One region of the Neobacillus sp. FW104-15D2 genome, then DNA from elsewhere that is predicted to be linked to it. Evidence: predicted binding sites of a transcription regulator. Region 1 holds the regulator's gene; the other holds the start of a gene.
The links. The regulator LexA, encoded in region 1, represses DNA repair genes until DNA is damaged. The targets are predictions, from matches to a motif close to CGAACATATGTTCG.

Region 1 (15,987 bases):
GCTGCTTGGAAAGCTTTACAGCCGACCCAAATATCATGATTCTCCAATAATATCTAAGAGTGTACATGCCAATTCCTGCTCCAGCCAGAACAAGAATCCATTGAATGAGAATCCCTTTTGTCAGGGTTCCCTCTTTGATTTCGTCTGCCATGATTCCTATTACTTTTGGAGGAACCAGCTGCAGCAATGCTACTAACAAAAGCAGAAAAACCCCTGAAATATAAGCTTTTTTCTCTTGTTGAAAAAACCATTTTAAATCTAAAAATATTTTCATATAACGCCTCCGTAACCCCCTGAGAAGATTTGTTTCTGTGTATTTATTTCGGAAAACTAAGGAAAAAAACTCCATATTGCCGAATTTTAATTTTATCAAATATTTTCACAATAATAAAGATTAAAAAAATATTTCTTCCCAATGAAAAAAGCACCCATAATCATATGAGTGCTTGTCCGATTCGCTAATCAGAATTTCTTCTATAAATTCTGAACGAATAAGTGCAAGAAAGGCTCTGCTGTCGGCTATAAGCGAAGCAATTGCCAAGTTACTTTATTTCGTTTGTTTGTTCATTGCTGCCATCATTTGATTGATCTTCTTCTGGGATGGTTTCATACCCATTTGCATCATCATCATTTTAAGCATTTGTTCATTGATTGGCGGATTTTTCTTCAAGTAGGTCATCATGTATCTACGTGCAATGAAAAATCCTAGTGCTATACCGACTACTAGAGCCAGGACACCAACTAGAATGTTAATTCCCATTTAAATTTCCTCCTTCATGTTGTCTAACATACAGTGTACTAAACAAAGCTCAATTATACAATATCCGCCTTTATTTAGACAAATTTTCTTTCCTTTATAGGCTTAAGCCACCCAAACCGGCTTTTCTCCAGATCGATGGCTAAAAAAGAAGTTTCACATTTCCGCAGCACTTCAAAAAAGACCGTTTCGGCTTCATAGCTGCCAGAACCTTCAACATATATTGCCTCTCCACGGACTTCCAATGTTGCCCTGCTTAGCTTTCCGCTTATTTCTATGGAATATGTGCCATTTTCTGCACTAAATCCTTTATCATTTCCAAGTTTTTTTTGAATCATCTGGTGAACGCGCAGTACCGGTATCGGCTTGGTAATGAACTTAATTTGTTTATCGATTATATACTTTAACTCGCCCTTTGAAAATTCACTTTCCCTGAACAATTGAAAAAACATGCGCTCTCTTCCGAAGTAATGTGCAGCAAATTCATCTTCTATTAAATATAGCCGATACTTTCTCACCACAATCTCTCCTTCGCCAGGCAACTCTATTTTCTTCATTATAAAAAAAAACTAGTAAAAATTTTGTCTTAAGGCGGCGAAAAATATGTCGAATTCATAATTTTCAACTATTTATTTTATTATAGCGGACATTTCCAAAACTTGTCACGTGAGATGGCAGAGGTCTCCTCAAATAGTCAACTGTATTTTACAAAAAGAACCGCTCCCTTTTCGCGGACGAATTGTCAAGCTTGGCAGTTCGTTCTTCCGCTGGAGTGTCCCTCAAAATTTTCCAACTTAAATGTTTTGGCGCATGAGAGATAAACTTCCACGCGTTAAACCTTGAATTTGGCGCATAGCAGAGACATTTCCGCGCGTTAACTATTGAATTTGGCGCATAGCAGAGATATTTCCGCACGTTACTATCTTTTCTAAGAACACAAAACAAAAAAAGCTGTTTCAAAAACCACCATATCGGCAGTCTCTGAAACAGCTTAAAAGTATTATTTATTTAGTAAAGCTTTTACACGTGCTACTACATTTTCAGTTGTAAATCCGTATTCTGCCATTACTTTTTCACCAGGAGCAGAAGCACCGAAGGTATCGATACCCAATACTTCGCCTTCGTCGCCTGTGTACTTGTGCCAGCCAAATGAAGAACCCATTTCGATTCCAAGGCGTTTCTTCACTGTTTTAGGAATAACAGATTCTTTATATTCCTTGGACTGAGCTTCAAAGCGATCCCATGAAGGCATGCTGACAACTGCTACATCAATACCTTCTTTTGAAAGTACTGCTTGAGCTTCTACTGCAAGACCAACTTCAGATCCAGTAGCAAGCAATAACGCATCTGCCGTTTCTTTAGAAGCAGGTGAGATTACATAAGCTCCTTTGGAAACTCCTTCATAAGCATTCTTGTCAGTATCCTTGATCGTTGGAAGGTTTTGACGAGTTAATACAAGCGCAGTTGGCTTGTTTTCAGACTCAATAGAAAGCTTCCAAGCAGCAGCTGTTTCATTTCCATCTGCAGGACGAATGATTGAAAGATTTGGCATAGCTCTTAAAGCAGCCAGTTGTTCAACTGGTTCATGTGTTGGGCCGTCTTCACCAACAGCAATACTGTCGTGTGTGAACACGTATGTTACTGGAAGTCCCATTAATGCAGCAAGGCGGATTGCCGGACGCAGGTAGTCAGAGAATACAAAGAATGTACCGCCGAATACCTTGATTCCGCCGTGTAGCGCCATACCATTGAGGGCTGCGCCCATGGCGAATTCACGCACACCAAACCAGATGTTTTTGCCTTCGAATGATCCTGGCAAGAAATCGGAAGATCCTTTAATCATGGTTTTATTGGAACCTGCAAGGTCTGCAGAACCACCAATAAAGGTTGGAAGATTTTTTGCAATGCCATTTAAAACTTCATGTGAAGATTGACGGCTTGCAACGGCCTTTCCTTCTTCGTATACAGGAATATCCTTGTCCCATCCCTGAGGAAGTTCATTTGCCATTGCTTTTTCAAGCTGGCTGCCGAGCTCAGGGAATGCGTTTTTATATTGAGCGAAAGAATCATTCCATTCTTTTTCTTTCTTCTCGCCATTTTCAACAATCATTTTTTTGAAGTGGGAATAAACTTCATCAGGAACATGGAAATCCTGTTCGAAAGTCCACTTATAAGCTTCCTTAGTAAGCTTCAGTTCATCTTCACCAAGTGGCGCGCCGTGAACACCTGAAGTACCAGCTCTGTTTGGTGAACCGTAACCAATGACGGTTTTAACCTCAATAATAGTTGGACGATCAAGATCACCTTTTGCTTCTTCAATTGCTTTTGCAACTTCGTCCAAATTATTTCCGTCTTCTACACGAACATATTGCCATCCGTAAGCAAGGAAACGATCTTTTACACTTTCAGAGAAAGCTTGTGATAATTCTCCATCTAGGGAGATATCATTTGAATCATAAAGCACAACCAGACGGCCAAGCTTTAAGTGGCCTGCAAGAGAAGCAGCTTCTGCTGAAACGCCTTCCATAAGGTCTCCGTCCCCACAAAGTGCATATGTAAAATGATTTACAAGTTCATAGTTTTCTTTGTTATAAACACTTGCCAGATGGCGTTCTGCCATTGCCATACCAACAGCCATAGCAATACCTTGTCCAAGAGGACCAGTGGTAGCTTCTACACCTTCAGTGTGATGGTATTCTGGGTGCCCTGGAGTTTTGCTTCCCCATTGGCGGAATTGTTTAATGTCTTCCATTGGCAGGTTATAACCTGATAAATGGAGCAAGCTGTATAAAAGCATGGAACCATGTCCTGCTGATAAAACAAAGCGGTCACGATTAAACCATTGTGGATTATTTGGATTGTGGTTCATAAAACGAGTCCACAGTGTGTATGCCATAGGAGCAGCTCCCATTGGCAAGCCTGGGTGTCCTGAGTTTGCTTTTTCGATAGCGTCAATTGAAAGTGTTCGAATAGACGTTACTGATAACTCATCAATAGTTTCAAACATAAATTACATCCTTTCTTTAACCCTTGGATATTGGTTACATCCTTATATTATAGGTCTAAAGCGATTAATACAACAAAAGTGAATGTTGTAAGCGCAGTCACTTTAAACCAAGGCTGTCCTGCTTGAATTTGAAGTTAAAATCTGTAAATTTCTAGTCAATAATGCATATTCCCTCTTTATCATGACACAAACAGAACAAGATTATGAAAATAAAAAAGGAGTACATTTCTGCACTCCTCTTCATTAATGAAGTTTTTGATTCCTTTTACGCTGCTTGAGTTTATCAGGTGTTACATCATTGCCTTCCGGGTCGATAATCTTTGTATTCGTTAAAGTATCCAGCATGGAGGAGCGAAAGGTCTGAAGATATTCTTTTCTAAGGGCGGACTGTTCCTTAGCCTCTGCTTCAGAAAGTGAACTTTCCTTCGCTTTTTTCGCTAACTCATTTATTCTTTTCATTTTCTCTTTTGAAAGCATGCTTGTCCCTTCTTTCTTGAGGTTTCTATTATTAGATCAACAAGATCAAATTATTTTTCTAAATATGACAACTGATTTTACTAAAAAAAAGACCCATTGGCAAGCCAAAGGGGTCTTTACGTTTTATATCAGTCCTCAGCATCTAGGTCCTCCATATGCTGCTGATATCTTCTATGTACGGTAGCTTTGGAAACCTGGTATCCAAAACCCCTAAGCGTGGCGGCAATCTCGGCAAAAGTAAGTCCATTTCTTTTCAAACGCACTATTTCGTCTATGGGCACTTCAATCTTATCCCTGCCGGCTCCCTCACCTTGGTTCTTTAAATTCCTCTGAGGTTTGAAGCCATTTTTCACTGCCCGTTTCATTCCTCGTTTGATTTTTATATTATGGAGCTTCCGCTGGTATTCTTCCACCATTCCAACAATTTTTAACACCATCGAATCAGATTCGGATAATTGCAGCTCTCCGTTATGATAGATGCTATAGAGTTTGATGCCTTCTTTTAAAATGCAATGAAGGAGGGCAATTTTTGCATTACCTCTCCCCAGCCTGGTTTCATCCTGTATTAATACTGCATGAATATCGGGTTTCCTTATTTCATCCAGCAGCTGAAGAATACCTTCCCTCTCCAGGTCATATCCGCTGGCCTGCTCCCTTATAATTTCTGCAATTTGAAATTGGTTTTGGCTGGCCAGTTGGGTTAATTCTTCCTCCTGCCTGATTAAGGAGGTTTCCTGTGTTTCCTTATCCGTGCTGACTCTGCAATATATAATGGCATTCATGAAGCAATCAGCCCGCTTTCTTTATATTGATTATTCCCCTGCTGCACTGGCAAGCTCACCAGTAGATAAGATTTCTTCTTTTACCGGAATAACAAGCTCCTGGCCAGGAATCAGCTTGTCCCCATTTACTTCATTATGAAGCTTTATCCAGCTTACAAAGCGATCCTTTGACATATTGTTTTCTTCTTTATATTGATCAGCAATCTTCCAGATTGAATCACCTTGAGAAACAGTGACTTTTATGTAATTGTTCTCGTCTGGAGAATCCAATGTAAATGATAGAACCAAAGCAGATAGACAGCTTAAACCTACAAGAATAATAGCATAGGAATACTTTTTCCACATTTTCTTCATCTCAAGCACCTCTATTAGAATATATGTTCGCATTTGTTGATTTGATTATAAACCGAACGTTTGTTTCACGTCAACAAAAATATTCGAACTTATGTTTGTATCAAAAATGGGAACATGTTATAATAAAATCAACATAAACCAGACGAGGTGCAATCTAAATGGCAAAATTATCAAAGCGGCAGCAGGATATCCTTGACTTTATCAAAGGGGAAGTTAGGAAAAAGGGCTATCCGCCATCCGTTCGTGAAATAGGCGAAGCAGTTGGACTAGCTTCCAGTTCTACAGTCCACGGCCACCTGGCCCGCCTGGAAAGCAAAGGGCTTATTCGCAGGGATCCTACTAAACCAAGAGCTATTGAAATATTGGAACTTGAAGAAAGTATGCATATACCCAGGGCAAGCGTAATTAATGTCCCAGTTGTCGGTAAGGTAACAGCTGGTCAGCCGATCACTGCTATTGAAAATATTGAAGAATACTTTCCCCTTCCTGAGCGGATCGCTCCAGCGAATGAGCATGTCTTCATGCTTGAGATTATGGGTAATAGTATGATAGAGGCCGGTATTCTCGATGGCGACTACGTTATTGTTAAACAGCAAAGCACTGCTAACAACGGTGATATCGTAATCGCTATGACCGAAGAAGATGAAGCAACCTGTAAGAGATTTTTCAAAGAAAAGGACTATATCCGATTACAGCCTGAAAACTCATCTATGGATCCGATTATTGTAAGAAATGCCTCAATTTTGGGTAAGGTTATTGGAGTTTATAGAGATATTCACTAGGAAGATAGACTTTATAGTAAAAACCGTGATTTTAAACGATTTAAGGCGAGGCAGTGCAAAATGCCCGCCTTTTTTGTTTAAAATTATTCTAATTTAACTGATTGGTATTTTTATACAGTTATTTAGAACTATTTAATTTTTTGGAAAATTCAGTATTTTAACTCATGTATAGGGTTTTCTTTTTCGATATAATGAACACACAACACGAATAGCCTTAGGTCACAAAAATATTTAGGCTTAAGGGAGTGTGAGGAGTTCATGTTTTTCAACATTGCTTTCTCCATCATATTAGGTGGCATGGTCGGTATCTGCAGTCATATGAGAAAGAACGGAAAGCTTGTAGTGCCTTATCGCACCAAGAAATTTTTGTACCCTGGTTTTCTACTGGAAATGTCCTTGGGTTCCCTCGCTTCAGTCCTCGTTATACTCTACGCGGAGCCAACCTCACCCGTACAGGTGGCCTTCCTCTCAATCCTGGCGGGTTATGGAGGTGATGCTGTCATTAGAAGATTTGATGTTTTAGGCTCAAATCATCACGGAAAATAGAGAGAAAACCGCAATAACTTCCCTTAACCGCCCAATTTAGCATTGGTCAAACTCACGGCTCACCTTTTATTCATAAGGTATAACTAACCCATAAATAAAAGAGGTGAGGAAATGCCCCCGTATATGTTTCCCGGATATCAGCCACATGGAAGCTGGCATCACGGTTATCCCCCATATGGTCACGGATATGGATACCATCATCATCATCAACCTTATTACCCATACCCACATCACTATCCTGTAGGATACCACCATGGCCCGTTCCATTATGGCGGCGGTTATCACCATCCTTATTAATTGAAATAGTTTAAAAGAAAAATTGAAAAGGATGCCCGCATCAAGGACATCCTTTTCTGTTTGGTTATACGAAGTAATCGAACATAGGATAACCCCTGGTTCGATTAAATCATGTTAATTTTTTTATCATCAGATAACAGCTATCTAATCGAATTTTATCAACTATTCTTTAGGAATAAACTTAATATGCAGGTCATTATTGATATCAATGGTATCTCCATCTTCCAATTCCAAATTGTTAAACTCAGGATTATACCATTTGCTATCGCCTACACCAAACATTTCATTTACTTTGCCTCCATCATCAACAATGAAGTTACCTTGACCGCTTACAGCTTTACAATCGTAAAGTCCCGCATCAATATCACGGCCAACGACATATTTACCAGCACCGAAAGTTTTAGTTTTTGCTGCCAGTGCTTGAGCTGCTGCTTCGGCGGCTGCTTTTTCTTCGGCTGCTTTCTTTGCTGCCTCCGCTTTTGCTGCTGCTTCTTTCTTTGCCTCTTCCTGTTTTTTCAGTTCAGCCGCTTTGATTTGCGCTTCTTTTTCCTTGTTTTCACGCTCTTGCTCACTCATTGCAAAAAAGGGAGCCGCTTCACTAACCTTATTAGAAAGCTCTTTATTATCTTTTGTAAGTCTATTAATTTTAGCTTTATTTGAACCAATTTCATCTTTCAATTCCGCATTCTTAGCATTAGCGGCCTTTACTTTGGAATTGGCATTATCCAGATCAGCACCAGAAGGACCAGTGTTAGCACCTATAATAAGAGCAATCAAGGCAGTTAAAATATACTTCCATCTTCTTTTTACAAAACCTAATACTTTATTTCCGCCTGTATTTCCTTTATTCAAATCGACCAACTCAACCCATCCCTTTTACATATAAATTTAATCCAAATGTAATTATAATGTTATTGACATAGAAATTGTCCCTTTTTCTAAAAAAAGAACTAGGGAATATTCCCCAGTTCCTTAAATGATTTTATCTAAATTGGAAACCAAATTACTCGGCGACTCGTATCCATGCTATGTTACAAAAGTTCAATGTTTACTTTATCGCAGGGAGTGCGTGATGGAGATATGGCCCGTGGGGGAGCAAGAATGAAGAATTATGTCGTTTTTTGTTTAAAATAAAGGGTTTCAAAATGGAGCGGAACTTGGTAAAATCAGTTGTGCGGATGTCTATTTATGTAAAAAGAGGTTGGATGATGGAAAACTTACTGATATTTTCTCCTTTTGAACTAAAGATTTATATCGAATACTTGAGAATTGATTTAATCGACAAAGGTCAGCAGCTCGGTTTAATTAACGAAGTAACCATTGAAGCCAGCCAGGAGCTGGATTATTTTATTTTTCAGTATCAATTGCTGACTGGATCGAGAAACATCCCGGTAGTATCGGCTGCTTCTTTTTAAAGTAATAGGGAAATACATATACCACCTTCCATTTCCCTCCCCAGCCCAATAACTTGTTCCTCTAGATTTCTCCCCTTTACCTATATTCTGAATAAAACCCGGAAGTTCATATTAGCCGGAGTGGCCCATAAAATACAGGATGTTCATATCTTTCTTTATTCGGGCATAACCGAATAAAGAAAGGCATTCTTAAACGAAGCCGGGCATTTAATAGAGAATCCGTGCATTTCCTTAATAAATTCGTGCATTTCCTCTGAAAAATCTTGCATTTCTTCGAGAAACTCGTGCATTTCTTTGATAAACCCGTGCATTTCTTCGATAAAGTGGGGTATTCTTTCTTCACCGAGAGGGTATAACCATCGAAAACATCCGTATTCTCCATAAATGTATTGAATATTAACCTAAAAAACTCTTTTTCAATAAAAAAGGTTTGTATTTTTCATCAAAAACATTATAAGGGCGTATCGCCAACTACCAAATACCCCTAAACATATGCCAAAAAGGCGTCCCAAAAGGAACGCCTCTCCAAACTTTTATTCCTCCTCACAAACAGCCCATACGGACAAGCAGCCGCCATTTACCGGGAATGTGGCACTGCCATCCTCCCCGATTGTAATTTTCTCCTCCCGTGAATGGGTGATATCAACCCACACTTCGCCAGCTCGTTCCTCGCCAACATTCATCGTTTTTTCACCATCATCACCATTTGATACTACAACCGCACAACCTGAGTTCTGTACGGCAGGGATTCCTTTCCGAACCCATCCAATGGTATTTGGATGATCAAAGTAATCGACCTGTTCTCCGTAGGCTTTAAACTGTCTTACATAGAGAAGCCTATCGATGATATCCTTCATTCCATCGCGAGGTTCAGGCCCTTTGATTCCGTAATAATCTCCATAAAAGACGCAAGGTAAGCCTTCCTGGCGCAGAAGAATGAGCGCATAGGCACTTGGTTTAAACCAGGGTTCAACCCAGGATTGAAGGGCTTCATACGGCTGTGAATCATGATTATCCACAAAGGTCACTGCATTAAGAGGATGTGATTTTACAAGAGTGTCATCAAAAAGCGTTGATAAATCAAACTCACGACCCTTTATAGATGCTTCGTGCAGCTTGTAATGCAGGGAAACATCAAATAAATCGATTTTAAATTCAATATTATCCAGGAAGTTGCGGCATGCCTCCAACTCAGAATTCCAGAACTCTCCTACAACGTAGAAATCTTTTCCACAATGAAGCATCATTTCTATAACAAATTGTCTAATAAAATCATGGTTTATGTGTTTAATAGCATCGAGGCGGTACCCGTCACAATGAGTTGAATCATAGAGCCATTTGCCCCATCTGGTCATTTCTTCCCTGACATCTTCCCGATTGTAGTCTATATTGGCAAACATCAAGTAATCATAGTTGCCAAATTCACTGTCGACATTTTCATTCCAATTTTTATCGTCACCGCAAATCCGGTAAACACCGACTCTTTCTGTTTTATTATCATAATCTGTTCCATTAAAATGCTCAAAGTTCCATTTAAAGGTTGAGTATTTATCACCTCTGCCCGGGAAATCGAATTTTGTCCATCCTTCGATGTCAAAGGGTGCTGAGATTTCCTTTGTTCGGTCATTAGGGTCCACTTCGATAACCTTAAATAACTCCGTGTCATCCGCTGCCGCTTTGTGGTTCATCACAATATCCATGCAAACCTTTATATTATTCATATGGCATTCATCAATAGCGGCCAAAAGCTCTTCTTTTGTTCCATACTTGGTTCTTACTGTTCCTTTTTGATCAAATTCGCCAAGATCATATAGGTCATAAACACCGTAACCAGTATCTTCTGCTGACTGGCCTTTTGTTGCAGGTGGAATCCAAATGGAGTCAATTCCTCTCATTTTTAATTCTGCGGCTGCTTCTTTGAGCCTGTTCCAATGGTTTCCGTCTGCCTCTACGTGCCATTCAAAAAACTGCATCATCGTCTGGTTCTTCATCGCTTTCCCCTTCTATCTATCAGCATTAGCGGTTAATTTTAAATTAGTAAACTGCTTGTCTAAAATTTACCCCTATCCACCGGCTCTCAACCTCTTTTTTAAAAATAAAAAAACCCCCAGCACCAAAGTGCGGAGGGTTCTGAAAATATCTTAGTACATGCTCATGTATTGCTCGCGTTCCCATGGGTGAACTTGAGTGCGGAACATATCCCATTCGATCTCTTTCGCTTCCACGAAGTGTTCGAAAATGTGTCCGCCAAGTGCTGAAACAATAACTTCGTTTTTCTTCAGCTCGTCAAGAGCTTGTGCAAGAGTGGCAGGAAGATCGACGATACCTTCTTCAACGCGCTCTTCTTTGTTCATTACATAGATGTTGCGGTCTACTGGAGCCGGAGGAGTAAGTTTGTTTTTGATGCCGTCAAGTCCAGCTTTTAATAGAACTGCCATCGCCAAATATGGATTCGCTGCAGGGTCAACGCTGCGCACTTCTACACGTGTGCTTAGGCCGCGTGATGCAGGAATACGGATAAGTGGTGAACGGTTTCTTGCAGACCAGGCAACATAACATGGAGCTTCGTATCCAGGAACGAGACGCTTATAAGAGTTTACAGTTGGGTTTGTGACAGCTGTAAAGCTTGGAGCGTGCTTAAGGATACCAGCGATGAATTGACGCGCATTTTCACTTAATTCTAGTTCGGAAGAAGTGTCATAGAATGCATTTTTGCCGCTTGTAAATAATGAAAGGTTACAGTGCATACCAGAACCGTTTACGCCAAACAATGGTTTTGGCATGAATGTTGCGTGCAATCCGTGCTTACGAGCGATTGTTTTTACAACAAGCTTGAAAGTTTGGATTTGGTCACATGCTGTTAAAGCATCTGCGTATTTAAAGTCGATTTCGTGCTGTCCAGGAGCTACCTCGTGGTGGGAAGCTTCGATTTCAAAGCCCATTTCCTCAAGCTCAAGAACGATGTCACGACGGCAGTTTTCACCAAGATCTGTTGGAGCAAGGTCAAAGTATCCGCCTTTATCGTTTAATTCAAGTGTTGGTTCCCCAGCAGGATCTAATTTAAACAGGAAGAATTCTGGCTCAGGTCCAAGGTTAAAGTTTGTGAATCCAAGTTCTTTCATTTCATCAAGGATTCGGCGCAGGTTATTACGTGGATCTCCTTCAAAAGGCTGGCCTTCCGGAGTATAGATATCACAAATCAAACGTGCTACTTTACCTTTTTCAGCTGTCCAAGGGAAGATTACGAATGTGTCAAGATCTGGATATAAAAGCATATCAGATTCTTCGATACGAACAAAACCTTCGATGGAAGAGCCGTCAAACATCATTTTATTATCAAGCGCCTTTTCAAGCTGACTTACCGGAATCTCCACGTTCTTGATGGTTCCAAGGATGTCAGTAAATTGAAGACGGATAAACTTTACATTTTCTTCTTTAGTTATTCTTTGAATATCTTCTCTTGAAAACTTCTTTGCCATTTCCTAAATTCCTCCTGTTAAAAAAGTAATAGAATAATTGCTTTGCTTCTATGTCATGTTTTCCCTATTGGAAAAATCGGGACATATCCCCTTGCCTCAATGATGATCGATTAAATCTTCCAGCATGCTGAAGCTCACTGCGAAGTATTTTTCGTAATTCATCATCGGATAATTCGTGCCTTACTTTTTCTGCCTGTTTTTCTATTTCGGCAGTGACTGTCTGGTTTTCCTTAACGGCAAAGACCTCTTTAATTCCGGCCATATTGATTCCCCGGTCAATCAGGTCTTTAATTTCCAGCAGTCTGTCAATGTCATTTAAACTAAACATCCGCCTGTTTCCCTCTGTTCTTGCGGGAGAAATCAGTTTATGCTCTTCATAATATCGGATTTGCCTGGCTGTCAGTTCTGTCAGCTGCATGACAATTCCAATGGGAAACAGCGGCATGGAACGGCGAATTTCATTACCGGCCAAGATTTCTCCTCCCTTTTCACTGCTTTATAGGGGTATTATATGGCATGTTAGGTAATATGTCAATCTTGTGTTAGGTTTCCTAACATGAAAAAAATTTTAATTAAAACAGAAAGAGGACAACCCATGCTGCCCTCCTTTAAGTTAACCTAATTTAAATCAATTAAACCTTTTTCAGCCAAAGAGCTTAGTGCGAGACAAACCGCTATTTTGACATGGGAGTACGTCAAACCTCCCTGAACATAAGCAACAAAAGGCGGCCTTGTCGGCCCGTCAGCGGTAAGTTCAATACTAGCCCCCTGAATAAATGTACCTGCTGCCATTATCACATCATCTTCATATCCAGGCATATAGCTTGGGTAAGGAGTCACATGAGAGTTTACAGGTGATGCAAATTGGATTGCCTGACAAAAAGCAACCATTTTGTTTTTATCATCGAATTGAACGGATTGAATTAAATCTGTCCGTTTGGCATTCCATTTTGGCGAGGAATTCATACCTAGTCGTTCAAGCATCGAAGCAGTAAAAACGGCTCCCTTAAGCGCCTGCCCCACAACATGTGGTGCCAGGAAATAACCCTGGTACATTTCCTGGAGGCTGTACAGAGATGCTCCCGCTTCTGCACCGATCCCCGGAGACGTCATCCGGTAGGAACAGGCTTCCACCCATTGTTTTTTTCCAACAATGTAACCGCCTGTTTTAGCAATTCCTCCCCCAGGATTTTTTATTAAAGAACCTGCCATTAGGTCTGCCCCTATATGGCATGGTTCGATTTCCTCCACGAATTCGCCGTAGCAGTTATCCACGAAAACAACCACATCGTTTTTAATTTCTTTTACAAATCGAATCATTTCCCCTATTTCCGCTACCGTAAAGGACGGTCTGACCGCATAACCCTTTGACCGCTGGATGCCAATCATTTTCGTGTTCGGCTTAATTGCGTTCGCCACAGCGTCCCAGTCCATTCTGCCATCTTCAGTTAGAGAAACGCTGTTGTAGGAGATCCCAAATTCTTTTAAAGAACCTACTCCGTTCCCGCGAATACCGACAATTTCCTCGAGTGTATCATAAGGTTTTCCAGTGATATACAGAAGTTCATCACCAGGTCTTAATACGCCAAATAAGGCAATGGATATGGCATGGGTCCCTGAAATAATCTGCGGGCGGACCAGGCCCGCCTCTCCTCCAAAAACATCTGCATAAATGGCTTCAAGCGTATCTCTTCCGGTATCATCATATCCATACCCGGTAGAAGGGATAAAATGTGAGTCGCTTACCCTGTGCTTTTGAAAGCTTTGTAACACCCTGAATTGATTCGTATCAATTCTTCCGTCTATCTCTTTATGAACTTCAGCAATCTGCTTTTCTGCTTCCTTTACAATTGTCTGAAGCTTCTCCCCGTATTTTAATTGTTGAAACATGATGTAACCCCTTATCTAAACACTATATTTTTGCAGCTGCCCTGTTATCTGGTGGTCTCTTAAAGAGTACCCTTTGCATTCATACAGCTGAAATTGCTCATTAAACGTCAGTTCCCTCAGGATTGTTTCATTTTTTAATTGTGAAAGAAGCTTGCCTTCTGTGGAAGGAACCTTCACGCTGTAAGCTTCCATCTCTTCTATTACTAGCTGTTCTATCTTTTTCTTTAACGCATTTCGATCTTCCACATCATAAGCACTGATAAAGGCTGTTGGCGTTTGCGCAGTCGGAACAAAATCCGGATGCTTAATATCCCTTTTATTATAAACAGTCAGCTGCGGGATATCTTTAATATCAAGTTCATCTAATAAATGGTTGACCGTTTTTTCATGCTGAAAATAATCCGGGTTTGCCATATCGACAACATGCAGCAATAAGTCCGCTTCCTTAACCTCCTCAAGAGTGGAGCGGAAGGCTGCGATGAGTGCCGTTGGCAAATCCTGAATAAATCCAACTGTATCTGTAATAAGAGCCAAAAATCCGCTTGGCAGAATGATTTTTCTGGTCATAGGATCGAGTGTGGCAAACAGCTGGTTCTCTTCAAAGGAATCCGCTTCTGACAGACGGTTAAAAAGTGTGGACTTTCCAGCGTTCGTGTAACCAACAATCGCGATTTGGAAGGTCTTGTTTTTCTTCCGTCTCTCCCTGTAACGATCGCGGTGATGAACAATCACATTCAGCTGTGATTTAATATCATCGATACGGCGGCGGATATGGCGGCGGTCCGCTTCCAGTTTCGTTTCACCGGGGCCTCTTGTTCCAATACCGGCCCCCAGCCTAGACATTGCTGTACCCTGTCCTGCAAGCCGAGGAAGCAAATATTGAAGCTGTGCCAATTCGACCTGGAGCTTACCTTCCTTGGAACGGGCTCTTTGTGCAAATATATCGAGGATTAGCTGGGTCCTGTCGATAATTCGCACTTCGAGGACTGAAGATAAATTCCGCTTTTGGCTTGGAGAAAGCTCGTCATTAAAAATAACCAAATCAGCTTCCATTTCATCAACGATTGCTTTTAATTCCTCCACTTTCCCTTTTCCGATATAGGTTGCAGGATGAACCTTCTCCCTCTTTTGAATAACTGATAGCAGGACTTCACCTTTTGCTGTCTCAGTTAAGGAAACAAGCTCCTCCATGGAATATTGAAATCTCAGGTCATCTTCCTTGGTTGTCTGGCAGCCAACAAGTATTGCTTTTTCCAGATCTGTTTTTTGTTCCAATGGAACCCCTACTTTCCGTTGAATAATCTTTTTTCATCATATCAAAAAGTTTATGGATACTCTAATTTTTCACTTATTTGTTCTTTTTCAACATTTTTTTAAAAAAAGATTGAAAAAGCAGAGACACATGATAAAATCAATATAATTTATATTTGAAAACGATTACGAGGAGAAGTTAAAAAGAAATGACGTGGGAAGTACTAAGCATGATTGGCACTGTTGCATTCGCAATCAGCGGAGCGATTATTGCCATGGAAGAAGAATATGATATTTTAGGAGTTTATATTTTAGGGATTGTCACTGCTTTTGGCGGTGGTGCGATACGAAATTTATTAATTGGTGTACCCATTTCAGCTTTATGGAGCCAGGGGTTATTTTTTCAAATTGCCTTGCTTTCGATGACAGCTGTTTTCTTATTCCCTATGAATCTATTAAAACACTGGCAAAAATGGGGCAATTTGTTTGATGCGATCGGCTTGTCTGCCTTTGCTATCCAGGGTGCTTTGTATGCTTCAAAAATGGGCCACCCTTTAAGTGCCGTAATTGTTGCAGCGGTTCTTACAGGGATTGGCGGCGGAATCATCCGCGACCTGCTCGCTGGCCGAAAGCCAATTGTACTGCATTCAGAAATATATGCCGTGTGGGCGATTATGGCCGGATTGGCGATTGGTTTGAAAATTGTTGAAAGTCCAGCTGAGCTGTATTCTTTGTTTGTTATCATTACAGCTTTAAGGGTTCTTTCGTACACGTATGATTGGAAGCTCCCCGTTAAGCGCGTTCGCGAGAATTAAAAAATACCCGGACGACAAACCCCTGATAGAAACGGGGTTTGTCTTTTTTATGCCGCTTTAATCGTTTCCTGTCCTGTTTTTTTTATTAAAAGTAGGGAAAAACAAAGGGTGTCCAGGTATTTCTTTTTTGTAAAA
Region 2 (15,987 bases), on a different contig from region 1:
CAACACCTTCTACAGGCTTACCATCTTTATCTTTTGTAAATAATCCTTCAAAGGTATGGTCTATAATCCAGCCAGAAGTGGTGTCTGTGGCAAGTGCCGGATCAAGGGAAGGCGGTTCACTCATTGCGTTTACCGTAATTTCCTGTTTTACCCCTTTTGTATTTCCATTTGAAGAACTCGAGGATGCTTTTTTATCCCCACTGCTGCTGCAACCTGCTAACGCAGAGCTAAGCAACAGAACTACAGCTAAAATCCAAGTCCACTTTTTCACTGTTTCCCTTCCTCCTTTTAATCTATTAATTATATAGATGGCATGCCGTCCAGTGATTTGGCTTCACTTCTTTCCAGGCAGGAACTTCCCCGGCACAGATGGACATAGCATGCGGACATCTTGTACGAAACCGGCAGCCGCTGGGCGGATTAACCGGGCTCGGCGGATCTCCCGCCAGAACAATTCTTTCCCTTTTGGCAGCCTTTGGGTTGGCTACTGGTATTGCTGATAAGAGTGCCTGTGTGTATGGATGAAGCGGCTCTGAGAATAGGTCATAGCTGCTTGCCTGCTCCATCATCCTGCCAAGGTACATTACTCCAATGCGATCACTTATATGCTTGACCATCCCAAGGTCATGGGCAATAAACAAATAGGTGAGTCCTTCCTTCTCCTTAAGGTCTTCCATTAAGTTGATGACCTGAGCCTGAATAGAGACGTCAAGTGCAGATATTGGTTCATCCGCAACGATAAATTTAGGGTTTACTGCAAGAGCTCGGGCAATTCCGATTCTCTGCCGCTGCCCGCCGCTGAATTCATGAGGATATCTTCTTGCATGTTCAGGGCGAAGACCTACTTTGTCCAAAAGCTCAAAGATACGATTCTGCCTGTCCTTTCCTTTTGCAAGATTGTGAGCGTCGATTCCCTCAGCAATGATGTCACCAACCCGCATACGTGGATTCAAAGAGGCGTAGGGATCCTGAAAAATGATTTGCATTTCACGGTTCACATTAATTTTCGACTTTTTATCTAGTGTCTCAACATCAATACCATTGTAAATAATCTTACCAGCAGTGGGGCTTTGAAGGCCGACAATCGTTTTGCCGAGTGTAGACTTACCGCTGCCACTTTCCCCAACCAAGCCAAAGGTTTCCCCTTTTTTAATTTCGATCGAAATATCATCAACCGATTTAACAGTTTGGTCTTTTTTGATTTTAAAATACTTTTTCATTCCCTCTACTTGAAGAAGAGCATCACTCATTGCTTTTCCCTCCCTGCTGCAACCTCATTCTCTACCTTTGGTGCACGCGGGTCATTAAGCCAGCATCTTGAATGGTGGCCCACCCCGATTTCAAAAGCCGGAGGCATTTCACTTAAGCATATTTCCATGGCATATTTGCATCTTGGTGCGAAAGGACAGCCTTGTGGCGGGGCAAACAAATCTGGCGGTGACCCTTCAATTGGAACTAGGCGGGACTTATGTTCTGCATTCGTATCAGGGATGGAATCCATTAACCCCCATGTATAAGGATGCCTTGGATTTTCGAAAAGCTCGTTTACACTTCCACTTTCAACCATCATCCCTGCATACATAACGATGACCCGCTCGGCTGTTTCGGCGACCACCCCCAAATCATGGGTTATTAAGATAATCGCAGTATTGGTTTTTTCCTTTAAGTCCTTCATTAAGTCCAGCACTTGGGCTTGAATAGTTACGTCCAGCGCTGTTGTAGGTTCATCAGCAATCAGCAATTCAGGGTTACAGGCAAGCGCGATTGCTATCATGGCCCTTTGTCTCATACCCCCACTGAATTCATGAGGATATTGGTTATACCGTTCCTTAGGATTTGGAATCCCTACCAGGCGGATCATCTCCACTGCCCTTTCTCTAGCTTCCGCCTTAGAAAGCTTCTGGTGTACGATGAGTGCCTCTTCTATTTGCTTACCTATCCTCATTGTCGGATTCAGAGAGGTCATTGGATCCTGAAAAATCATACTAATCTTTGAACCTTTTATTTTTTGCATTTCTTTTTTAGATAGTTTTAAAAGATCCCTGTTTTGAAAAAGTATTTCTCCATTTTTTATTTTTCCAGGCGGTGTTGGAATAAGCCCCATTATTGTCTGCACTGTCACGCTCTTTCCGCTTCCGCTTTCGCCTACAATTGCGACTATTTCGCCCTTATCAACATGAAAGGAAACATTGCGGACAGCCTTAACTTCGCCGCCGAAGGTTTTAAAATTCACTTCTAAATTCTTTACTTCAAGTAAATGAGTCACTGCTGTACCTCCTAGCCGCGATTCCTTGGGTCTAATGCATCCTGAAGTCCATCACCAAATGCATTGAAAGCAAACATCGTAAGAGAGATCATAAAACCTGGGAAGAATAGTCGCCACCACTGCCCACTCAAAATAACACCAAGCGCATCATTTGCCATTGTTCCCCAGCTTGCAAATGGCGCCTGCACGCCAAGGCCCAGGAAACTAAGGAATGATTCAGCAAAAATGGCCTGTGGAATCGTAAATGTTAAATTTACAATAATGATCCCAAGGGTGTTTGGAAGCAAGTGGCGCAGAATAATTTTCCGGTGTGAAGTGCCAAGCTTCTCAGCTGCCATCACGTATTCCTGTGATTTAAGTTGAAGAATTTGACCACGAGTAATCCTCGCCATTCCGACCCACCCAGTTACAGACAAAGCAATAATGATGGTAGTTATACCAGGATCCATAATCACCATCAATAAAATAACTACTAAAAGATAAGGGATACCATACAGAATTTCGACAATTCTCATGATCGCATTATCAACACGGTCTCCCAACTTGCTTCTTCCAGCCATATAGCCGGAAATCCCACCGACGGTTACTCCTAAAATAAGGTCGATTAATGCAGCTGCAAAACCAATTGTTAGCGAAACTCTGGCTCCATACCAGGTTCTCGACCACATATCCCGGCCAAGATCATCAGTACCAAACCAATGCTTTCCGCCTGGCTGCAAATTTGCTTTCATCAAATCCTGGTCGGAAGGGCTAAATTTAACAAGTAATGGGCCTAAAATGGCTAAAATTAATATTGCAAGTAATAAAGTCAGACCAAAAACAGCCAGTTTATTCTTAAAAATATTAATTATAGTTTCTTTCCAAACACTTAAGGATGGTCTCTCAACCGCTGCCTGTCTTTTCTTTTCTTCAGATACCGGTGTAAATAAGTTAGATTCGGCTGTATTTGTCTGCATATTAGTTTCCCCCGCTTGTAAGCTTAATTCTTGGATCAATCAGGCGATAGGAAATATCAATTAAAAACAAGGTAAAAACAAGTATTGTACTGAAAAAGACTGTTGTACCCATAATGACCGGATAATCACGGTTAAAAATGCTGTCCACGAAATACTTTCCTAGACCAGGTATGGCAAATATTTTTTCAATTACAAATGTTCCGGTAATTAATACTACAAATAAAGGACCGATAAAGGTTATAACAGGCAAGATTGCATTTCGGATACCATGTTTTATGACCAGCTGTACAGTGGACAATCCCTTTGCATTTGCAGTTTTAATATAGTTCTGATTCATAACCTCCAGCATGCTGGACCTCATAAAGCGAGCGATTACTGCCAGCGGTGAAGCCGCAAGAGCTATGGAAGGCAAAACCGTATGCTGCCAAGTTCCCCAAGAGGCTACCGGAAGCAAATGCCAATTTACTGCAAAGTACTTAATTAACAAGGGGGCAAGGATAAAACTTGGAATGGAGATTCCGATAATCGCAAAGAGCATAGCGGCAAAATCCAATGGTTTATTATGATTAAGAGCTGCAACAATGCCCAGCAATAAACCAAAGAATAAGGAAATCACCAAAGCCTGCAGCCCCAGCCTTGAAGAAGCCGGAATTCCGTCAGCAATAATACTGTTAACTGAACGTGTTTCTGATTTAATAGAAGGTCCCATATCAAAAGTGACCAGGTTTTTCATATAGAGGGCATATTGGACTGGTATCGGCTTGTCCAGGTTATATTTAGCCCTCATGTTTTGAAGCACTTCCTTTGGAAGAACATCCGCATCCGATGCAAATGGATCACCCGGAATACATTTCATAATGACAAACGTTAAAGTGATAATTACCCATAGGGTAAGAAGCATCGTTAGTACCCTTTTCACGATGTACATCCCGTCATTCACCTCCGTTTAATTTTTATGCGTTTACGGAACCAAGGACACCGTTAGTTGCTGTCATAGCGATAATGACACAACCCCACATATGCTTATATGCTGTTACCATGTCATCACAGGTAAACCTGATACTTTTTGGGCCAGTTAATTCTACCGTTGGAATAGTAGTGGTCATTTTTGCCTGTTGGGAACCTTTTAGTTCCAAATCAAAAGTAATGGGCCCTTCAAAAGTAATAGGCTTAATAGCCTTAGCCTTTTTAACCGCTGCTTCTGCTTTCGCTCGGATTTCTTCCCTTGCCACTTCTGGATGAATTAATTCTGCTGCAAAACGATCAACTGCTCTTTTCGTTACTGCAGCTTCGACATCAGGAAGCGTTTCTTTTACTTCTCGTACATAGGCATCATCCCCGCTAATAAAAATGGCAGGTACACCAAAAGAGCCAGCAACTAATGAGTTCATCTCTGTTTCTCCAACAACCTTGCCATTTATTTTCATTTCATTTACACAAATCCCTGCCAAGGTATGGCTAATTACAGCAACATCAGACCCGCCTTCCCGGCCATGGTGCCCGACAAACATAATTCCATCGAAGGATTCGTCCAACCCCTCCAATTGGCACATAACACGGTTATTCCCTGATACGAGCCTTGCACGGGAATCCATTTCTTCTATGAGAATATTGGACATATTTCCGTGCCCATCCGCCACTACTACCTCAGTTGCTCCGCCGTTAAATGCACCTTCAATTGCTGCATTTACATCGGCGGTCATGAGTTTGCGGAAACGCTGATACTCTGAATTTGTCTTTAGCTGTTGGTTCGTAGCTACACCTGAAATACCTTCCATATCTGCTGAAATAAATAACTTCATCGCTTTTTCCCCCTAAAGATTATTTAAATATTTAGACTTTTCCTTATATAGAGAGCTGATTTACGCTCTCTTTTTGAGATTAAAATGGGAATGTCTGCCCTTCATTCAAGTTAAGAATAAACGCTTTAACCAAGTCCTTAGTTGCTATCAAATCCCCAACGTCTATAACCTCAACTGGTGAATGCGCATATCGGGATGGAATCGACAATACTCCGGTTGGAATTCCTTTACTGGCATAATTTACTGCTCCGCCGTCAGTTCCAATACCAGGAAAAACCTCTAGCTGGTAAGGAATATTCTGTTCTTTAGCCAACTTAATTAGCGTGTCCTTCATCGTCTTATGTACTATTAAGCTAAAATCCATTACCTTAATACCTGTTCCCTTACCGAGTGATAAACTTTGGTCCATCGTTTCCTCTGGCGTATCGCTCACTGCCGTTGTATCCACTGCAATGGCTGCATCTGCCTGAATATGCTCTGAGGCTGTTTTAGCTCCCCTTAATCCTACTTCTTCCTGAACAGCAAAGAGGAATATTAACTCTCCAGAAAATTTAGTGTCCTGTAATTCTTCAAGTGCTTGAAGTAGTACAGCACAGCCTGCTCGGTCATCCAAGGATTTTGACCTAATTTTAGGAGAAGAAGCAGGTCCAAATTGCTGGAATGGAGTCCCCCAAGTAATAGGAGTACCCACCTCAATACCCAATTCCTCCGCTTCCTCTATCGAAGATGCACCAATATCAATATAAAGTTGAGAATGCTTCCTTACTTTAGATGGATCATCGAATTTCACATAATGAGCTGACATTGTACCAATCACACCTGAAATTTCACCCTTATTCCCCATTACCGTTACTGGCTGTGCTAAAAGAATCCTATCGTCATTACCTCCCAGCTTCTCAAATCTTAATAGGCCGTTTGCTTCTATTTTCTTAACAATGAAACCAATTTCATCAATGTGAGCAGTTAAAATTACCGTTGGGCCTGGCTTTCCCCCTTTTTTCGTAGCAATAACATTGCCTATTGGATCAATTCGTACTTCATCCACCTTATTTTCCAAATAGTCTTTGAGAAAGTATGATACGGAATGTTCATAGCCGCATGGCCCTGACAAGCTTGTTAATTTTTTTAATATTTCAATCATCCTAATCATCTCCTTTTTAAAAATAGTCATATGCATTTTTATAAACTGCCAGCTGTACGATAGTATTCATTTCTGTTATATATTCAAGTTCGTTGATCCGGTGAAGTGTATCAGTGATCTCGTCCGGACCGGGAACGGCAATCTGTACGAGGATTGAATAAGGGCCGGAAGTCATAGTGATATAACGAATTTCACGAAACTTCTTTAACTCTTCCACTGCCTCTTTAATGGTCTGCGGTTTTACCTTTAATTGAATGATTGCACCCGACTTTACGCCGAGAGCTACCGGATTGACCACTCCTACCACACTGAGGATTCCGTGATCCAGTAAGTTTTTGTAGCGAAGGCGAATTGTTTTTTCTGTAACATTTAAATTAGATGCTATTTCTGTAAAGGACATGCGGCCATCAATGGAAAGATGCTTAATGATTCCACGATCCATATCATCTATTTCGTATTTCAAAGTATTTCCTCCTTTCGGAACCATTTTTCTATTACAGTTCCCTAAATAGGAAATTAATCCAAATTCAATAATCTATTACAATATTTAAATTCAAATTTATTACCGAATTAGGAATTATTATATAAAAGGAATTTTCAGAAATCAACTATTTTAATATATTCTTTTAAGAAAATTTTTGAAAACTATAAAAATATGAAAAAGTTCAAGTGGATCTTCTGTTAACCAAAAACCAAAACGGTATAAAAGTCCCTATTCTAGGAGCGAACAGGTGTCCCAAGACCTATAGAGTCAAAAAATTTTAAAAATAACAAAGAAACACACAGAGGTTTTAACCCCTGCGTGTTTTTGCAACTCACTTATTTATTACATAGAAATTATTAATGTTTATGAGTATACTCACCAAACCAGTCTGCAATATAGTTGAGACGGTAAATACGTAATGATGGTTTGCCGCTTCTTGAAAGCTCATGGTTTTCTTCTGGGAATCGAATCATTTTAGCTGGCTTCTCAAGTCTCTTTAAGGCAATAAATAGCTGCTCCCCTTGTTCAATCGGGCAGCGGTAATCCTTTTCACTATGCAAAATTAATAATGGCGTTTCAACGTTTTTAACATACGCAAGAGGAGAATGCTTCCAAAGCTTTTCTATGTCGCTTAAGTCAGACTCGATTTGCCATTCCGTAAAGTAATAGCCAATGTCGCTCACCCCGTAAAAGCTTATCCAGTTGGATATGGACCTTTGTGTAACTGCAGCCTTAAATCTATTTGTATGTCCGACAATCCAGTTGGTCATAAAGCCGCCATAGCTGCCGCCAGTAACAAAAAGCTGCTGGTCATCTATAAAGTCATGCTGATCGAGGACATAATCGACTGCATCCATAATATCCTGATAATCTTTTCCGCCATAATCTCCTCTTACTGCATTAACAAATTTCTGCCCATAACCGTGGCTGCCTCTTGGATTGGTAAACAATACGGCATAGCCTTTGGATGCAAGCAGCTGGAACTCATGCATATAGGTATTTCCATACATCGCATGCGGCCCGCCATGAATTTCAAGAACCATTGGGTATTTCTTGCCTTCTTCATAGCCGATTGGCAGCATAAGCCAGCCCTGAACTTTCCATCCATCACTAGCCTCGAATTCAAAGGACTGTGCATCAGACAGTTCAACTTTCAATAAAATCTCTTTGTTAACATCTGTTAGCTGCTTGGTAGTTCCCTCTGTGATATTAAGCAGGAATAAATCAGATGGCTTGGATGGCCTGCTGATTGCCACAACAGCGCGCTGATTCTTACTATCCAAAGTAAATCCGTAAATATGCTGCTGGTCCAGAAGGGCAGGATAAATTTCACCTTCTACATTTCCATAATATAAAACTGTGTTCCCATTGTCTGTACCCACAAAATAAAAGCTTGAACTATCTTCGGTCCATTGGGCTCCAGGCAAAACAGCACCCTGCTGAAAGTCTCCTACCATGAAATCCCCGACCGGCAAATCCAGACCCTCTGTAAAACAAGAAAACTTCTTTGCTGCCACGTCGTAAATCCACAATCTTGAAAGAGTAGCATTATAATATTCCATATCCTGGCCAATCGCAGCAAGAAACTTACCATTTGGCGACCATGCTACATTCCCAAAAGAACCTGTTCCATTAGTAATCCTAGAGAGGTCTTTAGTTTCTGGGTCAAGTAAATAAATGTCATGGATAAAGGACTGGTCCTTGTTTGACTCCAAATCTGCGCCAACAGCTATATTTTTCCCATCAGGAGACCAGCTGTATAGAGCAAAGTCGTTCTCTCCCTCTGTTAACTGAGAAACCTCACCCGTAGCCACTTCAACAACAGATACATGGCGGAAGGTTCCTTTCCAGAAACCCGAAGCATCGGATTTGTATTTCATTTTCCCTACTTCAAGCGGCAATAGTTTTTTATCTGACTCTTTCTCACCAGATTCCTTCTGGCTGCTTACTGTTGATAAAAAAGCAATTCTTTTTCCATCCGGGGACCAGACAGGATTAGAAGCACCTGTCTCCAGTTCGGTTACCTGGCGTGCCTCTCCACCGTTTATCGAAAGAACAAAAATCTGATTCTTTCCGCCCTCTCTATTTGAAACAAAAGCAACACTTTGTCCATCTGACGACCAGCGTGGAGAGTTATTCTTGCTCTTGCCATAGGTCAACTGGATAGCCTCTCCCTCTTTTTCCATATCCATAATAAAAAGATGAGAAAAATAATCATCCGTTTCCTTATTTATCCCTGTCTGGACAAAAACGCATTTGTTATTATCCGGAGAAAAACGCGGATCAGAAACCGAGTTTAATTCATACAAGTCTTCAGCGCTAATTCCTTTTTTCAATTCTGCAACCCCCAGCTTTTTAATTAATTTTCAACCAACTTATTATTTCGACAACAGAAATAATATTCCTTCTAGATTTTTCATAGTAATCTGCCAATTTACATAAGCTAGAAATGAATATTGCCTTTCGGCGGACTATTTTGTATCATTAACTTACGAACAAATGTTCTTTTTGGAGTTGGAAGGAGTATAGAACGATGACAAGAATACCTGAGGAAGAACGAAACGTCATGGAGAAAGCCATATATTTACCTATGGTCTTAACCATATTAAACAGGGATTTAGCTGTAGTCGACAAAAGTCCTTTTAAGCTCAAGAAGCCTTATCTCGAGTTAATTGAAGAAACAATGAGGGATGTTCATGCTGATTTAGCCAAAGCAAAAAAATATATGGGCGCAAAAAAACTAAAAGTATTGGAGACAAAAAGGGACGACACCTTTACGATGTTTATGTTCGTCTATAACGGATTTGAGGAATATCACAATTATTTCAATCCGAGGATCCGAAACAAAGTACAGGAAATAATGGAGTATTATTTTTTCAAAAGGCATCAGTCCCGAAAGCAGGCTAAAAAGCTGCAATAAAGTTATAAAATAGTATTTGAGCCGTATTTTCGCTCTGCCTCAGAAGCCTCCATGAACTTAGGGCGATGATGCAAATAAAAGGTTTTTCTTTCCATATGCTCCATCCTCTGCATCAGCTTTGTCTTTAAAAGAGCTGTCCTGAGCAGCTGATTTTCAAATGAACTATATGAAATGGGAAACAAGTAAGATTCTTTGTTTTGAAAAGTAACAAGAGTCTGGCCTGGAGAATAGCGGCGATGACTAATGACATGCTCATGAGAGATCCATATACATTCTGCTCTGACTGGAGATGTTGTTGGAAAAAAGTAAATAAAATTTGATGGATCGATTGCAATTGGCACTTTATGTGTAATTCCCATTAACAGGCTGCTTCCTTTTTGCCTGCCTTCCAAAGTACTTCCGAAGAATTCACAGCTCCGTTTAATTAAATCTGTTGGTTTGTAAGGTGATATAAATTCATCTTCCAATTCTACAATTTTCGAATAAACTTTTCTGCCATACTCCTCTGGCTGAATGAACATAGTAAATGGATTTACCTCATACATCTCAATCAATTTAGACTCCAATATTTCCACTCCTCTATATTTATGGAAAAGCCCCCTATACAATTGCCTGAATTTGCCGGTAATTGTAATATTTACCCTATCATACCATGTATTTTTGTCGAAATTTTGTTTTTTTGAAATAGTTACGAAATTATTCATAATCTAAAAAAATATTATCTGAAAATTTAAAACATTTATTGATTTTATCTATAAAACTCCATATAATAGTAAAAAGCCACAGGGGTGATTTCGATGAATGATAAGTATACAGATTTGATGAAAAAAGGTGCCATGAACCGGCAGCAGGCAAAAGAAGCTTTTGTTCAGGACCTGTATATAGAAATGCTGCTGGCCGAAATTCAACTGACAACCGAAAAAGAGAGGCTTATGAAAAAAATTGATCAGGCAATCGATACAAACGACAAGAATCAATTTATGAAGTTATCAAGACAGCTTGTCGATATTAACAAGAGATTTGGAACTTAAAAAAACAGGAACTTGGCTAATAAACTATACTAATGTATTAAATACTAAAGGGCCTCCGTTTTGGAAGCCCTTATGTTATTTACTATTGAACGGCCTGATTATTTCATTGGACTCATTCTTAACAGAATTAACAAGTGTTGATACCTCATACATTTCCATTTTTTCTGATTCATAAGGGTTAAGAAGGGTTTGTAATAGCAGGGAATCCTCCAATTTCTGGTCTAGCCAGATATTCTGTTTTTCGGGTGTTAAAATAACTGGCATTCGATCATGGACTTCTGCTGCCATTTCATTTGCACTGGTAGTTATTATTGTACAGGACTCTACTCTTTTCCCTTCCCCTTCCCAGACCTCCCATAATCCCGCAAAAGCTAATGGCTTTCCATCCTTTTGAACGAATCGGTATGGCTGTTTTAATTTCCCTTCCCTTTTCCATTCAAAATAACCATCTGCAGGTATAATGCATCTTCTCTTTTTCAACGGGTTCTTAAAACTTGATTTTTCATTAAGTGTTTCTGCACGGGCATTAATCATTTTGTAGCCGATCTTTTCATCTGAAGCCCAAAAAGGAATCAACCCCCAGTGAAAAAGCCTTCCTGCTCTATGCTGATTTTGAGAAATAATAGCTAGAATTTCCTGTCCAGGCGCTATATTATATCTAGATGGTAATTCACCCGAATAATCAAATTGAAATTCTTCCTCCAAAGTTTCTCTCGTGGATATAAGTGAAAAACGGCCGCACATAAAACTCCCCCTCCTGCTTCGTTTATATTCCTTTTACCCTTATTTTAGCGTATGTCACTTTTAAAATTAATTTTAAGTATCTTTCCTAAAAAAATAACCGGAGAAAGCTCCCCGGTCTCAGGCTTACTTATTCAATTCATCCCTATGTTTAACTTCGTAATCCTCTACCATTGAAATACGCTCGAGCATAGAAGGATGGGTATAACGGAAAATTTTTACCAGGAACGGCGGCTTTACCTCGCTAAGTCCTGACCGAGTAAGCTCCTGAAAGGAGCTTATTGCTGCTTCCGGATCTTTTGTCATATTAATAGCATATCTGTCAGCACTGCTTTCTTCATAGCGGGCTACTAAGTTGGATATGGGACTAGAAATAAACATTAATATGGATAATATCATTAAAATGAGCGGAAGCGAACGGATATCGGCAGCATCCCCCACTTTTAACTCTATTCCCCATTTACTTATTGACCAGTTTAAAAGCCTGTAGGCCAGATAAAGTCCAAACAGAGATAATAGCAGATAGCCTGCAATCCCGTAATAAATATGTTTTTTCACATAGTGGGCCATTTCATGTGCCATTATAAACAAAATCTGATCTTCACTCAGCCTATTTAAAGTGGTATCCCATAAAACGATTCTTGAATTGGAACCAATTCCGGTAACATACGCATTGAGGGAATTGGTTTTTTCAGCCATGTTTACCTCAAAAACATGCTCTGCGGGAATGTGAGCCTTATCAGCCATAGTCAGGATTTTTGTTTCTAAAGCTTTATTTTTAAGCGGATAAAAATCATTATATAGGGGATCAATCACTACCGGCTGCAAAAACATCATAAACAGCGTGAATGGAATAGAAAGCAGCCACGCATAAAGCCACCAGCGTTTGCTGCTTTTTTTAATCAGCCAGTACAATACTGGCACAATAATCAGCAGTGCAGCGTAATTAATCCAAAAGTCTATTAGTTCATCCTTCATCCAGGAAGCAAAGGTTTGAGTGGATATATTATAGGTTTTTGAAAGTGAGTAACCGATGTAGCTTAGCGGGAAGGTTGCTAAAAAAGCAAAGAATGAAAGCCAAATCAGATATATTGGCATATGGGCAGCTTTATATTTAGCTGATTTGTCAGCCCAACGCTTAAAGGCCTTTGAAAGCCCAAGTAACAGGACCAAAAAGTAAAAGAGCCATTCAAGAGGAGTAGATAAGAAAAATAGCAAATTCCTTGTTTTGGAGTATTCCTCGCTCAGCATTAATTCCCTGCCATTTAAAAATGTCGCTGGATCAGCCTTGGTTCCCTGATATTCAAACGGGAGGCTGGTATCTGCAAAATAGAAAAGATACCAATAAAAAAACAACCCATATATTACATAGGCCAGTACCGCGTATACCCCCATTTTCCTTGCCATGAATTGTCCCCCTTTTTGTACAGCCTCTCTACCTAGTTTAGTTTAAACGGCCTGTTTTAGAACCAATCCGCAAAATAAAAGCCAATTAGATTTAATCGGCTTTTTTAAAATATATCTATTATAGAGTAATCCCTTAAAGAATAAACGAATAGAGAGCGAGAACGGCAATCGATCCCAGGACAGTAACAATCACATTTGCCCCAAGGAAAGCAGCAATAAAAGCAGCGGCCGCGCCAATCAGCCCATACCAGATATCCTTTTGTATTAATAAAATACCGGGAAAAATGAGCGCACCCAGAGTAGCAAAGGGAACATTTTTCAGAATGCCCTGTACAAAGGAGGGTAATTCCTTCCCTTTAAACAAAACAAATGGCAGCATCCTTGGAATATACGTAACGATGGACATTCCAAGAATCATCCATAAAATCTCATTCTTCATTGAAGTGCCCCCTTTTCTTAGCAAGCATTACGACGCTCTCTACAATAATTGCAGACAGCATAGTTGCGGATACGATCGCCCAGCCAGGTGCCATTAATTTTTCAAAAGTAAAAATCGAATTGAAAGCTGCCGCTAATATCGCAAGCATGACTACCTTTATATTTTTCCTCATAGAAGGAACTAATAGCCCTATAAACATGGCATAAAGGGCAACACCCATGCTGTCCTGAAGGGTTTGAGGAAGGCTTGCTCCAATGAGGTGTCCCAGTCCTGAATTTACTACCCAGCTAGAATAGGAGACTAAAATAACACCAAACATAAATCCTGTTGTGACTGTCCCTTCCTTGGTGGCGGCTACAGAGAATGTTTCATCTGTTATGCCAAATGAATAGAAAATTTTATAAAGGAGACGATCTTCCTCTACCTTTTCATTTAAGGATGCCGACATTAAAAAATGACGAATATTAACGATAAAAGTAGTTAAAATGATTTCGAAAATCCCAGTTCCAAATGATAATAAACTTAAAGATATGTATTGGGCTGCACCCGCAAATACCAGAAGGCTCATTAGCAGTGTCTCGGATAGACTTAAACCTGACCCTTTAGCCAGCAGGCCAAATGTCAAAGCTATAGGAAAATATCCCACTCCGATACTGATGCCAGCCTGAAGCCCTTTTCTAAATTCTGATGCCTGTTTCCCCATCGCCAGATCAGCCAATCTTCTCACCTTCTCCTCTCGTCTGTGTAATTAAGAATATATTTTAACAAATTCTCTGTTTATATTAAATTGTTATTTTTAAAAAACTTCGGCGGAAAGGCCGAAATAAAGCTTAACAAGCGAAAAGCATGGCTGGAATGCCATGCTACTTTCCTTTAAATTGGGGTTTTCTCTTTTCGGCAAATGCCTGAAGTGCCTCAATCCTGTCCTCTGTTGGAATAGTAATTTCATAAGCTTTCCGCTCAATCTGAAGACCAGTTTGCAGGTCTGTATTCATTCCATTTTTAACGGAAAATTTTGCTTGCTGAAGGGCTATTGGACCGTTTTGAAGGATTGTTTCTGCAAAAGCCTGGCTATCTGCAAGCACTTCCTCATTATCCGTTACTCTAGTTACCAATCCATATGCCAGCGCTTCCTCTGAAGTGAGCCTTCGGGCAGTCAGGATTAATTCAAGAGCCTTTGCCTGCCCTATCAGCCTTGGAAGCCTCTGTGTTCCGCCTGCTCCAGGAATAATAGCGAGACTTGTTTCAGTAAGCCCCATTTTTGTTCCTTTAGCTGCAATTCGGAAATCACAGGCTAATGCAAGCTCCATGCCACCGCCAAAGGCAAAACCGTTCATTGCCGCGATGGTCGGCTGTGGCAGCTGATCGATAGCATTTAATACATCATTTATTTTATTTAAGTTTCTTTTTACCTGTTCGTCAGAAAGCGTTCGCCGTTCTTTCAAATCAGCTCCAACGCTGAATGCCTTCTCACCTGCTCCTGTAAATATGACCGCCCGGATATCCGGATTAACCCTTATATCCTCCACCACTCTTTGCAGTGATGCCAATGTTTCATAGTTGAAGGCGTTTAATGCTTCCTCCCGGTTAATGGTAACAAACGCAATATAATTCTTGATTTCCAGCAAAATTGAATCCATATCCCCATCTCCTTAAAAAGATTCTGTTAAATTAGCATATTGATTTCTGCTCCACAAGAGAAGCTACCTTGAAAAGAATCATCGCTGGGACAGGCCACCGTTTACCTGTCACGAGGAATTCGCTTTCCACAAACCGTCATGGAGCATCTTCAGTGCAGAACACGACTGCTGGGTCTCTTGTACGAAGAAAAACAGCTTTAACAGAGCTTTTGAAAAAAGACAGGCTAAGCGCCTGCCCCTTTTAAAATTATTTCGATATTTGCTTTACCTGTTCCTTCAAAGCACGTCTTAAAATTTTTCCTGTTGTGTTCTTTGGAAGCTCTTCTAAAAATTCGATTGATGATGGAACCTTGTACTTCGCAAGGTGTTGGGAGCAATAATCAAGGAGATCCTTCTCAGTCAAATTAGGGTTTTTGCTAACCACATAGCATTTTACTGCTTCGCCAAAATTCGGATCTGGCACTCCAAGAACCGCCGCCTCAACAACATCAGGGTGGTCATAAAGGATTTCTTCTACTTCTCTTGGATATACATTGTAACCGCCAACGATAACCATATCCTTTTTACGATCTACTATATAAAAGTAACCATCCTCATCCATTTTAGCTAGATCTCCAGTGTAGAGCCATCCATTGCGAAGAGTGGCAGCAGTTTCTTCCGGCATCTTATAGTATCCCTTCATTACATTTGGGCCGCGGACAATTAGTTCGCCTACAACACCAACAGGAACTTCCTCACCAAGTTCATCTACAACCCTATTTTCAACATTGAGGATTGACATTCCAATTGATCCTGCCTTACGTGGACGATCAAGTGGATTAAAACAAGTTACTGGTGATGATTCCGACAGACCATAACCTTCAGAAACTACTACATTGAATTTCTTTTCGAAATTATTCAGGAGTGCTACAGGCATTGCTGCTCCTCCTGAAATACATAACCGTAATGATTTAAGATCGTCCGTATCACCTTCTGGGTACTGATATAAGAAATTGTACATAGTTGGAACACCGGCAAAAACGGTTGGTTCATATTCTTTTCCAAGTCGGAAAATTTCTTTTGGGCTGAATTTAGGGACAATCAGCAATGTTGCCCCGTTCATAAGAGGGGCATTCAAGGCAACAGTCAGACAGAAAACATGAAACATAGGAAGAGTGGTA

Region 2: the regulator LexA is predicted to act here: its motif matches at 9,142-9,155, upstream of AC3WR0_RS11990 (YhjD family protein).

The regions. Positions count from the first base shown of each region.
Region 1 is NZ_JBYTCJ010000001.1:320,645-336,631, reverse strand. Features, by position in the region: gene AC3WR0_RS01665 (ABC transporter transmembrane domain-containing protein) at 1-274, opposite strand, end outside; gene AC3WR0_RS01660 (YneF family protein) at 548-760, opposite strand; gene sirA (sporulation inhibitor of replication protein SirA) at 835-1,275, opposite strand; gene tkt (transketolase) at 1,758-3,764, opposite strand; gene AC3WR0_RS01645 (DUF896 domain-containing protein) at 4,008-4,241, opposite strand; gene AC3WR0_RS01640 (YneB family resolvase-like protein) at 4,370-5,023, opposite strand; gene yneA (cell division suppressor protein YneA) at 5,054-5,377, opposite strand; gene lexA (transcriptional repressor LexA) at 5,536-6,159, shown strand; gene AC3WR0_RS01625 (DUF4257 domain-containing protein) at 6,418-6,705, shown strand; gene AC3WR0_RS01620 (hypothetical protein) at 6,817-7,002, shown strand; gene AC3WR0_RS01615 (hypothetical protein) at 7,165-7,863, opposite strand; gene AC3WR0_RS01610 (aspartyl-phosphate phosphatase Spo0E family protein) at 8,148-8,417, shown strand; gene AC3WR0_RS01605 (alpha-amylase) at 8,951-10,408, opposite strand; gene glnA (type I glutamate--ammonia ligase) at 10,559-11,896, opposite strand; gene AC3WR0_RS01595 (MerR family transcriptional regulator) at 11,961-12,368, opposite strand; gene AC3WR0_RS01590 (methionine gamma-lyase family protein) at 12,515-13,786, opposite strand; gene hflX (GTPase HflX) at 13,802-15,061, opposite strand; gene AC3WR0_RS01580 (trimeric intracellular cation channel family protein) at 15,247-15,852, shown strand.
Region 2 is NZ_JBYTCJ010000013.1:7,965-23,951, forward strand. Features, by position in the region: gene AC3WR0_RS11945 (peptide ABC transporter substrate-binding protein) at 1-271, opposite strand, end outside; gene AC3WR0_RS11950 (ABC transporter ATP-binding protein) at 297-1,250, opposite strand; gene AC3WR0_RS11955 (ABC transporter ATP-binding protein) at 1,247-2,266, opposite strand; gene AC3WR0_RS11960 (ABC transporter permease) at 2,278-3,222, opposite strand; gene AC3WR0_RS11965 (ABC transporter permease) at 3,224-4,150, opposite strand; gene AC3WR0_RS11970 (M55 family metallopeptidase) at 4,176-5,024, opposite strand; gene AC3WR0_RS11975 (M42 family metallopeptidase) at 5,104-6,165, opposite strand; gene AC3WR0_RS11980 (Lrp/AsnC family transcriptional regulator) at 6,182-6,628, opposite strand; gene AC3WR0_RS11985 (S9 family peptidase) at 7,006-8,985, opposite strand; gene AC3WR0_RS11990 (YhjD family protein) at 9,183-9,569, shown strand; gene AC3WR0_RS11995 (competence protein ComK) at 9,572-10,144, opposite strand; gene AC3WR0_RS12000 (IDEAL domain-containing protein) at 10,367-10,600, shown strand; gene AC3WR0_RS12005 (SOS response-associated peptidase) at 10,676-11,344, opposite strand; gene AC3WR0_RS12010 (M48 family metallopeptidase) at 11,468-12,748, opposite strand; gene AC3WR0_RS12015 (AzlD domain-containing protein) at 12,882-13,187, opposite strand; gene AC3WR0_RS12020 (AzlC family ABC transporter permease) at 13,177-13,905, opposite strand; gene AC3WR0_RS12025 (enoyl-CoA hydratase-related protein) at 14,051-14,827, opposite strand; gene AC3WR0_RS12030 (hypothetical protein) at 14,896-15,072, shown strand; gene AC3WR0_RS12035 (fatty acid--CoA ligase family protein) at 15,075-15,987, opposite strand, start outside.